Regions from separate parts of the Ensifer sp. ENS09 genome, predicted to be linked through region 1. Evidence: riboswitches for the same ligand, from Rfam matches in the RefSeq annotation. Region 1 holds a riboswitch; the other holds the start of a gene.
What was found. Region 1 has a riboswitch for S-adenosylmethionine ahead of IB267_RS12740 (O-succinylhomoserine sulfhydrylase). Riboswitches for the same ligand answer to the same signal wherever they lie in the genome.
Positions count from the first base shown of each region.

Region 2: another riboswitch for S-adenosylmethionine. It lies ahead of metA (homoserine O-succinyltransferase); the one in region 1 lies ahead of IB267_RS12740 (O-succinylhomoserine sulfhydrylase).

Region 1 covers NZ_JACVBP010000002.1:952,459-956,864, reverse strand. The annotation lists gene IB267_RS12750 (Hsp33 family molecular chaperone) at 1-117, shown strand, start outside; gene apaG (Co2+/Mg2+ efflux protein ApaG) at 187-579, opposite strand; gene IB267_RS12740 (O-succinylhomoserine sulfhydrylase) at 807-1,991, opposite strand; SAM riboswitch at 2,036-2,114, opposite strand; gene IB267_RS12735 (2'-deoxycytidine 5'-triphosphate deaminase) at 2,189-3,286, shown strand; tRNA gene IB267_RS12730 (tRNA-Gly) at 3,368-3,442, shown strand; gene IB267_RS12725 (transporter substrate-binding domain-containing protein) at 3,582-4,406, shown strand, end outside.
Region 2 covers NZ_JACVBP010000007.1:174,635-179,040, reverse strand. The annotation lists gene IB267_RS29690 (VWA domain-containing protein) at 91-1,275, opposite strand; gene metA (homoserine O-succinyltransferase) at 1,282-2,208, opposite strand; SAM riboswitch at 2,270-2,347, opposite strand; gene IB267_RS29680 (NUDIX domain-containing protein) at 2,472-2,912, opposite strand; gene IB267_RS29675 (MoxR family ATPase) at 2,909-3,748, opposite strand; gene IB267_RS29670 (RidA family protein) at 3,852-4,232, opposite strand; gene leuD (3-isopropylmalate dehydratase small subunit) at 4,243-4,406, opposite strand, start outside.

The DNA of each region.
Region 1 (4,406 bases):
TCCAACCTGAGCACGGACGACCTCGAAAGCACCATCGACGATGGCGAAGTCAAGGTGACCTGCGAGTTCTGCTCGACGACCTATCGCTTCGAAGCTAGCGAGGTGCGCCCGCAGTAGCGGGCGCCTCCGGTCGACTGGCCGCGAGTTAGAGCGACGTCAGTGAAGGACAGGCTGTTCCGGATGGCGTCAGTTCAGGGTGCGCACGAGCCCGGGTGAATCGAGCGAGAAGGCGGGGATGGCCACGTTGAAGGTCTCTCCGCCTTCCGATTCCATGCTGTAGTGACCGAACATCACGCCCGAGGGCGTATCCAGCGGGCATCCGGACGAATACTCATAGGTATCGCCGGGATTGAGCAGCGGCTGCTCGCCGATGACGCCCGGGCCGCTGACCTCGTCGACTTGCCCATTCTCATCGGTAATGTGCCAGTAGCGCGTCATCAACCGCACGGTCGCGTCCGAGTGGTTTGAGATGACGATGCGATAGCCCCAAACATAGCGGCCGTCATCGGGATCCGACTGTTCTTCGAGATAGTACGGCTCCACCGTAACTTCTATGTCGCGGGTCAAAGCGCGATACATGGGCATCACCTTGCTTCAGGTCTTTCAGGGTATTCTACAGCAAGATGGTTTCGTCAAGAATAACGGCAAGATTGTGCGATCCCACGATGGGACGGTTGGTCGTGCTGACGGGATCGGGCGGGTGAAGCCGGCTTGGCGCCTTGGCGCTGGGCCGCCGGAAAGTCCTTACGTGACCACCGGCAAGGGGCGTCGGCCGCCGTTGGTCACGGCGGCCGCGTCTTCGTAAATCAGGCCTTCACGGCCTTCAGCGCGCGGGCGAAATCTTCCACCACATCGTCGCTGTCCTCGATACCGGCCGAGAAGCGCACGGTGCCGGCGGACATGCCGAGCTCCGTACGGGCCTCGTCGGTCAGGTTCTTGTGCGTGGTCGTGGCCGGATGAGTGATCAGGCTCTTGCTGTCGCCGAGGTTGTTGGAGATGCGCACGATCTCCAGCGCATTTTGCAGCGCGAAGGCAGCGTCCTTGCCGCCCTTCAGTTCGAAGGCGACGAGCGTCGAGCCGCCGGTCATCTGCTTGGCGATGATGTCGGCCTGCGGGTGGTCCTTGCGGCCGGGATAGATGACCTTGGCGACCTGCGGCTGTTCCGCCAGGAAGTCGGCGACGCGGCGGGCCGTTTCCGTCTGCTGACGCACGCGCAGCGGCAGCGTCTCGATGCCCTTCAGCAGCGTCCAGGCGTTGAACGGTGACATCGCCGGGCCGGTGTGGCGGAAGTAGTCGTGCAGGTGCTCGTTGATCCATTCCTTGTCGGAAAGCACCACGCCGCCGAGGCAACGGCCCTGGCCGTCGATGTGCTTGGTGGCGGAATAGACGACGATGTGCGCGCCGAGTTCCAGCGGCTTCTGGAAGAGCGGCGTCGCAAAGACGTTGTCGACGACGACCTTGGCCCCGATCTGGTTGGCGAGCTTGGCGACGCCGGCAATGTCGATGACTTCGAGCGTCGGGTTGGTCGGGCTTTCGAGGAAGAAGACCTTGGTGTTCTTCTGGATCGCCTTTTCCCAGTTGGCGAGATCACGTCCGTCGACGAGCGTGCATTCGATGCCGTATTTCGGCGCCAGCGTCTCGACCACCCAACGGCAGGAGCCGAAGAGCGCGCGGGCAGCGACGATATGATCGCCGGCCTTCAGCTGGCAGAGGATGGCGGCGGTGACCGCGGCCATGCCCGATGCGGTGGCGCGTGCGTCTTCAGCGCCTTCCAGCATGCACATGCGCTTCTCGAACATGTCGTTGGTCGGGCTGCCGTAGCGGGCGTAGATGAAACCTTCGGTCTCGCCCTTGAAGCGCGCCTCGGCGGCTTCCGAAGTCTCGTAGACGAAGCCCTGGGTGAGGAAGATCGCTTCGGAGGTCTCGCCGTGCTGGGAGCGGGTCGTGCCGCCATGGACCAGTTGCGTTGCGGGGCGCCAGTTTTTGCTCATGTGACGATCACTTTCAAAAACAAAAAAACCGGCCGCGTGAAGGGCCGGTTTGACACCCGGCCTTTTTAGCTACTTGTTTAACGTGGCTGCAAGCCGACCGGCCAAATCACCACGGGATAAAGCTTCAATACTGCCAGGGTACGCTTGCGTCAATTCCCGGAGTTTGGTTTTGTCTCGCAACTGAAAAGAGGACTGCAATGGGCCGCGACACTGGGATTTTGGCCGATCGCGCGATCGCCGCGCTGTTCGAATCGGGACGCCTGAAGAGCGAGAAGCCGCTGGATGACGATCAGATCCAGCCGGCAAGCCTCGACCTGCGCCTCGGCGCCAAGGCTTTTCGCGTCCGCGCAAGCTTCATGCCGGGTCCGTCTCATCTCGTTGCCGACAAGCTCGACCGGCTGAAGCTGCACGTGGTCGACCTGACCGAGGGTGCGGTGCTGGAGACCGGCTGCGTCTACATCGTGCCGCTGATGGAAAGCCTGGCGCTGCCCAAGGGCATGTCGGCCTCGGCCAACCCGAAGAGCTCGACCGGCCGCCTCGACATCTTCACCCGCGTCATCACCGACCGCGCCCAGGAATTCGACAAGATCCCGGCCGGCTACAGCGGTCCGCTTTATCTCGAAATCAGCCCGCGCACCTTCCCGATCGTCGTGCGCCGCGGCTCGCGCCTGTCGCAGATCCGCTTCCGCATGGGCCAATCGATCCTGTCGGAGCAGGAATTGCAGGCGCTGCATGATAGCGACGTGCTGGTGGCGAGCGACAAGCCGAATGTCAGCGGCGGCGGTATCGCGCTGTCGATCGATCTGAAGGGCACCGGGCCCGAAGGCCTGATCGGCTATCGCGGCAAGCACCACACGGCGGTTATCGACGTCGACAAGAAGGCGCAGCACGCGATCTTCGATTTCTGGGAGCCGCTCTACAGCCGCGGCCGCGACGAACTGATCCTCGATCCGGATGAGTTCTACATTCTCGTCTCGCGCGAGGCCGTGCATGTGCCGCCGCTTTATGCGGCCGAGATGACGCCGTTCGATCCGCTGGTCGGCGAGTTCCGCGTGCATTACGCCGGTTTCTTCGATCCGGGCTTCGGCCATGCCTCTGCCGGCGGCACGGGCAGCCGTGCGGTGCTGGAAGTGCGCAGCCACGAGGTGCCGTTCATCCTCGAACACGGCCAGATCGTCGGCCGCCTGATTTACGAACACATGCTGGAACGCCCGGATGGTCTCTACGGCCTCGGCGTCGGCTCCAACTACCAGGCGCAGGGCCTGAAGCTCTCGAAGCATTTTCGCGCCGAGTAGGGGATTTCGAAGCGACCCTGGTGCGATCCGGCGCAAGGGTGCTTGACAGATCGCCCCGGTTCGGGAAATTTCGCAGGCGCCGCGGGTGTAGTTCAGCGGTAGAACGCCAGCTTCCCAAGCTGGATGTCGTCGGTTCGATCCCGATCACCCGCTCCATTCCTTCGTGACCGATCATTGCCTCGATGGCGTAAGGCCTATGGCCACTTGCGCCGTGGACGGCTAACCTAGGACGCGATGAATCATCCGCGGTTCTAAGGGCCGCATCTGACACACGAGACGTGCCGGCCCGCTGCCCATGAAGCTTTTCTCCCTGTTCGCCTTTTGCGCGTCCTTGATCGCAACGCCGCTTGCGGCCCAGCCCAAGGACCTGCCGCTTCTTTTCGATGCGCGAGAACGCATCGCCAAACCGGACCTCACGGGCCTCGCGCGCCTGCGTTTCCTGACGACGGTGGACTTTCCGCCGTTCAACTTCATCGACCAGTCGGGCAAGCTTTCGGGATTTCATGTGGATCTCGTGCGCGAGATCTGCCGCGAGCTCGACATCGAAGCCAAGTGCCAGATCCAGGCGGTGACCTATGCGGAGCTGCTGCCGGCGCTGGAACAGGGGCAGGGTGAGGCGGTGGCCGCCGGCGTCGCCGTCGGTCCGGAACTGCGCCAGCGCTTCGGCTTTTCGCGCGCCTTCATGCGGCTCCCGGCGCGGTTCGCGGTCAACACCAAGGCGGCGGGCGCAGTGGCCGCGCCGAAGGATCTGAAGGGCAAGCCGGTCGGTGTCGTTGGCGGAACCACGCATGAGGCGATGTTCAAGGCGTTCTTCCCGAAGATCGAGGCCAAGGTCTTTCCCGACCGCGAGGCCATGCTGACAGCGCTGCAGAAGGGCGATGTGCCGGCGGTGTTTTCCGACGGCATGCAGCTTTCCTTCTGGATCTCTGGCAGCGCTGCGGGCGGTTGCTGCGCGCTCGTCGATGGCGCCTACTTCTCGCAGCGCTTCCTCGGCGAGGGCCTGACGATCATGAACCGCAAGTCGGAGCCGGCACTGACCCAGGCGATCGATCACGCGCTGCTGGCGTTGTCGCGCAGCGGGCGGTTGGAGGAAATCTACCTGCGCTACTTCCCGAACGGC
Region 2 (4,406 bases), on a different contig from region 1:
CGGCACGAAAACATGCAAGCCATTCAAAGCGCTACGGCGACCCTGGCGTCTGTTCAAAGGCACACGGCGCTCAAGATTTTCGTGGCGCGTTCAACGCGACAGCTGCTTGGTCGCATCCTGAAGGCCAGCGAGCGTCAAAGGAAACATCCGCCCCTCGAACAGGCTCTTCACCATGCCGATCGACTGGGTGTAACTCCAGTGCTGTTCGGGCACGGGGTTGATCCAGATCGAGCGCGGAAAATGCGCCGTCAGACGCGAGAGCCAGAGGGCGCCTGCCTCGTCGTTCCAATGCTCGACCGAGCCGCCGGGGTGGCTGATCTCATAAGGGCTCATCGAGGCGTCGCCGACGAAGATCGCGCGGTAGTCGCCGCCATAGGTGCGCAGCACTTCGGTCGTCCGGGTGATGTCAACGCGCCGGCGGCGATTGTCCTTCCACAGGCCCTCGTAGACGCAATTGTGGAAGTAGAAATGCTCCATGTGGCGGAACTCGCTGCGAGCCGCTGAAAACAGTTCTTCGACGATGCGGATATGATCGTCCATCGAGCCGCCGATGTCGAAGAACATCAGGAGCTTCACGGCATTGCGACGCTCGGGCCTTGTCACCACGTCGAGATAGCCGTGTTCGGCGGTGGCGCGGATCGTGCCACCGAGATCAAGCTCGTCGGCAGCACCCTGGCGCACCCAGCGCCGGAGGCGTTTTAGCGCCACCTTGATGTTGCGCGTGCCGAGTTCGACCGTGTCGTCGTAATCCTTGAACTCGCGCCGGTCCCAGACCTTGACGGCGCGGCGGTGGCGCGACTGGTCCTGGCCGATCCGCACACCCTCGGGGTTGTATCCATAGGCGCCGAAAGGCGAGGTGCCGGCGGTGCCGATCCATTTCGAGCCGCCCTGGTGCCGGCCCTTTTGTTCCTGCAGCCGCTGGCGCAAGGTCTCCATCAGCTTGTCGAAGCCACCGAGCGCCTCGATCAGGCGTTTTTCTTCCTCGCTCAGATGCTTCTCTGCGAGCTTGCGCAGCCAGTCCTCGGGGATGACGGCCTCTTCGCCCGCCTCCATCGGGTTGACGGCTTCAAGACCGGAAAAGCAATGCTGGAACACCCGGTCGAAGCGGTCGATATGGCGCTCGTCCTTCACCAGTGCCGTGCGCGCCAGATAGTAGAAGGCCTCGACGTCGAAGGTGGCGATGCCCGCCTCCATCCCCTCGATCAAGGACAGGAATTCCCGGAGCGTGACCGGGACCTTCGCCGCCTTGAGTTCGAGGAAGAAGGGAATGAACATCTGACCTCAGCTTTTCCCGGCGCCGATCTCCGCGACATCATACGGCGTCGTCTGGTACATCTCGTTGATCCAGTTGCCGAAGAAGAGATGCGCATGACTGCGCCAGCGATTCTGCGGCGGCAGGGTCGAATCGTTGTGCGGGAAGTAGTCGTGCGGCATCTTGATCGGCACGCCCGCATCCACGTCGCGGAAGTATTCGTCCGACAGCGAGGTCGAATCATACTCCACGTGGTTGAACATGTAGAGCCGGTTGCCCTTCTTCTCGTGCACCAGGCAGACGCCCATCTCCTTCGATTCCATCAGGATTTCGAGGCTCGGCACCTTGTCGATGTCGGCGCGGCGGACCTCGGTCCAGCGCGAGACCGGGACGGCGAAATCGTCGGAGAAGCCGTTGAGGTAGACGGAGGAACGATTGAGGTTCTGGTGGCGGTAGACGCCGAAGGCCTTTTCCTTCAGCGGATACTTCGGCACGTTGTGGAAGTGATAGATCGCCGCCATCGCGCCCCAGCAGACGTTGAGCGTCGAATGCACGTTGGTCTCGGTCCAGTCGAGGATGCGCTTCAGTTCGTCCCAATAGGTGACGTCCTCGTATTCGAGCGTCTCGACCGGCGCGCCGGTGATTATGAAGCCGTCGAACTTGCGGCCCTGCACTTCTTCCCAGGTCTCGTAGAAGGAGAGCAGGTGATCTTCCGAGGTGTTCTTGGCCCGGTGAGCGCCGATGCGCACCAGTGACAATTCCACCTGCAGCGGCGAGGCGCCGATCAGGCGCGCCATCTGGATCTCCGTCTTGATCTTGTTCGGCATGAGGTTCAGGAGCCCGATCTGGAGCGGGCGGATATCCTGACGGATCGCCACGGTCTCGGTCATCACCCGCACGCCCTCATGCACGAGGGTTTCGAAGGCGGGCAGCGTATCGGGAATCTTGATGGGCATGGGCTTCCACTCGATCAATACAAAAAAACCGGCGGCGATTGATCGCGACCGGTCCTCGGAAATCCAACTTTCCTCGGCCCTTTAGCGACTTGTTTAACGTGGCTGCAAGCCGGCCGGCCAAATCACCACAGGGAATTTGATAGCGCGAGTGGGCCGCGGGGGTCAAGAAAAACGATTCGGGGTGTCGTGGTCCCTCATCCCGCTGCCGCGACCTTCTCGCCGTTTTGACGGGGAGGAGGCGCCTTGCTGCTCCCAGTTGGCGTCTACCACTCAACAGTTCGCAGCAGGCTTAGAGCATCCCGCATGCCATAACCGAGCCGGCGCTCAGCCTCATCGAGGCCGAGCCAGAAGAAGCGGAAGCGGATCGGCTCGCCGCCGCCAAAAGGCGTCATTTCCTGATGTATCCAGGTCTGCCGTTGCTCGCCGGCGAGCGCGACGTGAAAGTAGTGCCGCCGATGGCAGATCGTCCTGCCGTCCTTCGGGTAGTGGTAGTCCTGCGTGACGAGATGTGTGAGTGTCTGCGACGGCGTCAGCCCTGTCTCCTCGACGAACTCCCGCAAGGCCGATGTCTGCGGGCTTTCGCCCGGCTCCATCGTGCCGCCCGGCACCTGCAGCTCGATCTCGGGAAAGTCCGGTTCGTCGAAGACCAGCAGCCGGTCCTGCCAGGTGCCATAGATCAGCACCTTATGGGCGTCGGGCGTCATTGGTCGCGGCGGGCCATGAAGGCGAGGCGCTCGAAGAGGTGCACGTCCTGCTCGTTCTTCAAGAGCGCACCATGCAGCTTCGGCAGCATGGTCTTGGCGTCGGCCCTGAGGTCGGCCGGATCGACCTCGTCGGCGACGAGCAGGCGGATCCAGTCGAGCGCCTCGGACGTGGAGGGTTTCTTCTTGAGGCCCGGCACCTGGCGGATGTCGTAGAAGGCGGCGAGCGCTGCGGACAGCAGCGTCTTGCGGATGCCGGGATAATGCACCTCGACGATGCGGGCGAGCGTGTCCGCGTCGGGGAAGCGGATATAGTGAAAGAAGCAGCGGCGCAAAAATGCGTCCGGCAGCTCCTTCTCGTTGTTGGACGTGATGATGACGATCGGCCGGTGACGGGCGCCGATCATCTCGCCGGTCTCGTAGACATGGAATTCCATGCGGTCGAGTTCCTGCAGCAGGTCGTTCGGAAACTCGATGTCGGCCTTGTCGATCTCGTCGATCAGAAGCACCACGCGGCGGTCCGCCTCGAAGGCCTGCCAGAGCTTGCCCTTGCGGATGTAGTTGCGGACCTCGTTGACGCGCTCGTCGCCGAGCTGGCTGTCGCGAAGCCGCGACACGGCGTCATATTCGTAAAGGCCCTGCTGCGCCTTGGTCGTCGACTTGACGCTCCATTCGATCAGTTCGAGGCCAAGGGCTGCGGCGATCTGGCGGGCAAGCTCGGTCTTGCCGGTGCCGGGCTCGCCCTTGACCAACAGTGGCCGCTCCAATCGGATCGCGGCGTTGACGGCGATCATCAGGTCCTTGTCGGCGATATAGTCGGCGGTGCCTTGAAATTGCATGGGCGTCTTCCGGTTCAGCGTAAGTCAGGCGAAGTCATGCCCTATGGACTATCGCATAATGGCTTAAATCGGAATCGTTTTGAGGGCAGGCGTGATCAAGCGGTCAGCCGCGAAGGGCGGTGACTTCGATCTCGATCAGCATTTCCGGGCGGATCAGGTCGCAGACGATCATCGTTGCGGCCGGGCGGATCTCGCCGAAGACTTCGCCGAAGATCGGGAACACCCGGTCGGCGAAGCTGGCATCGGTGACGTAGTAGTGGTTGCGCACCACATCCTTCATCGAGAAGCCCGCTTCCTTCAGCGCGCCCTCGATCGTCTTCAGGCAATTGCGCGCCTGCTCCTCCACCGTCTCGGGCATGGTCATGGTGGCGTAGTCATAGCCGGTCGTGCCGGAGACGAAGCACCAGTCGCCCATCGCGACGGCACGCGAATAGCCTGCCGTCTTTTCGAAGGGTGAACCCGAGGAGATGAGCTTGCGCGCCATGCTTCTCGCTTTAAGCCCAGGGACGCGAAGCGCCGACCGTCTTTTCGAAGTTGTCGATGGCGGTTGCCTTTTCCAGCGTCAGGCCGATGTCGTCGAGGCCGTTCAGCAGGCAGTGACGCTTGAAGGCATCGACCTCGAACTTGACCGAGCCGCCGTCCGGGCCGGTGATTTCCT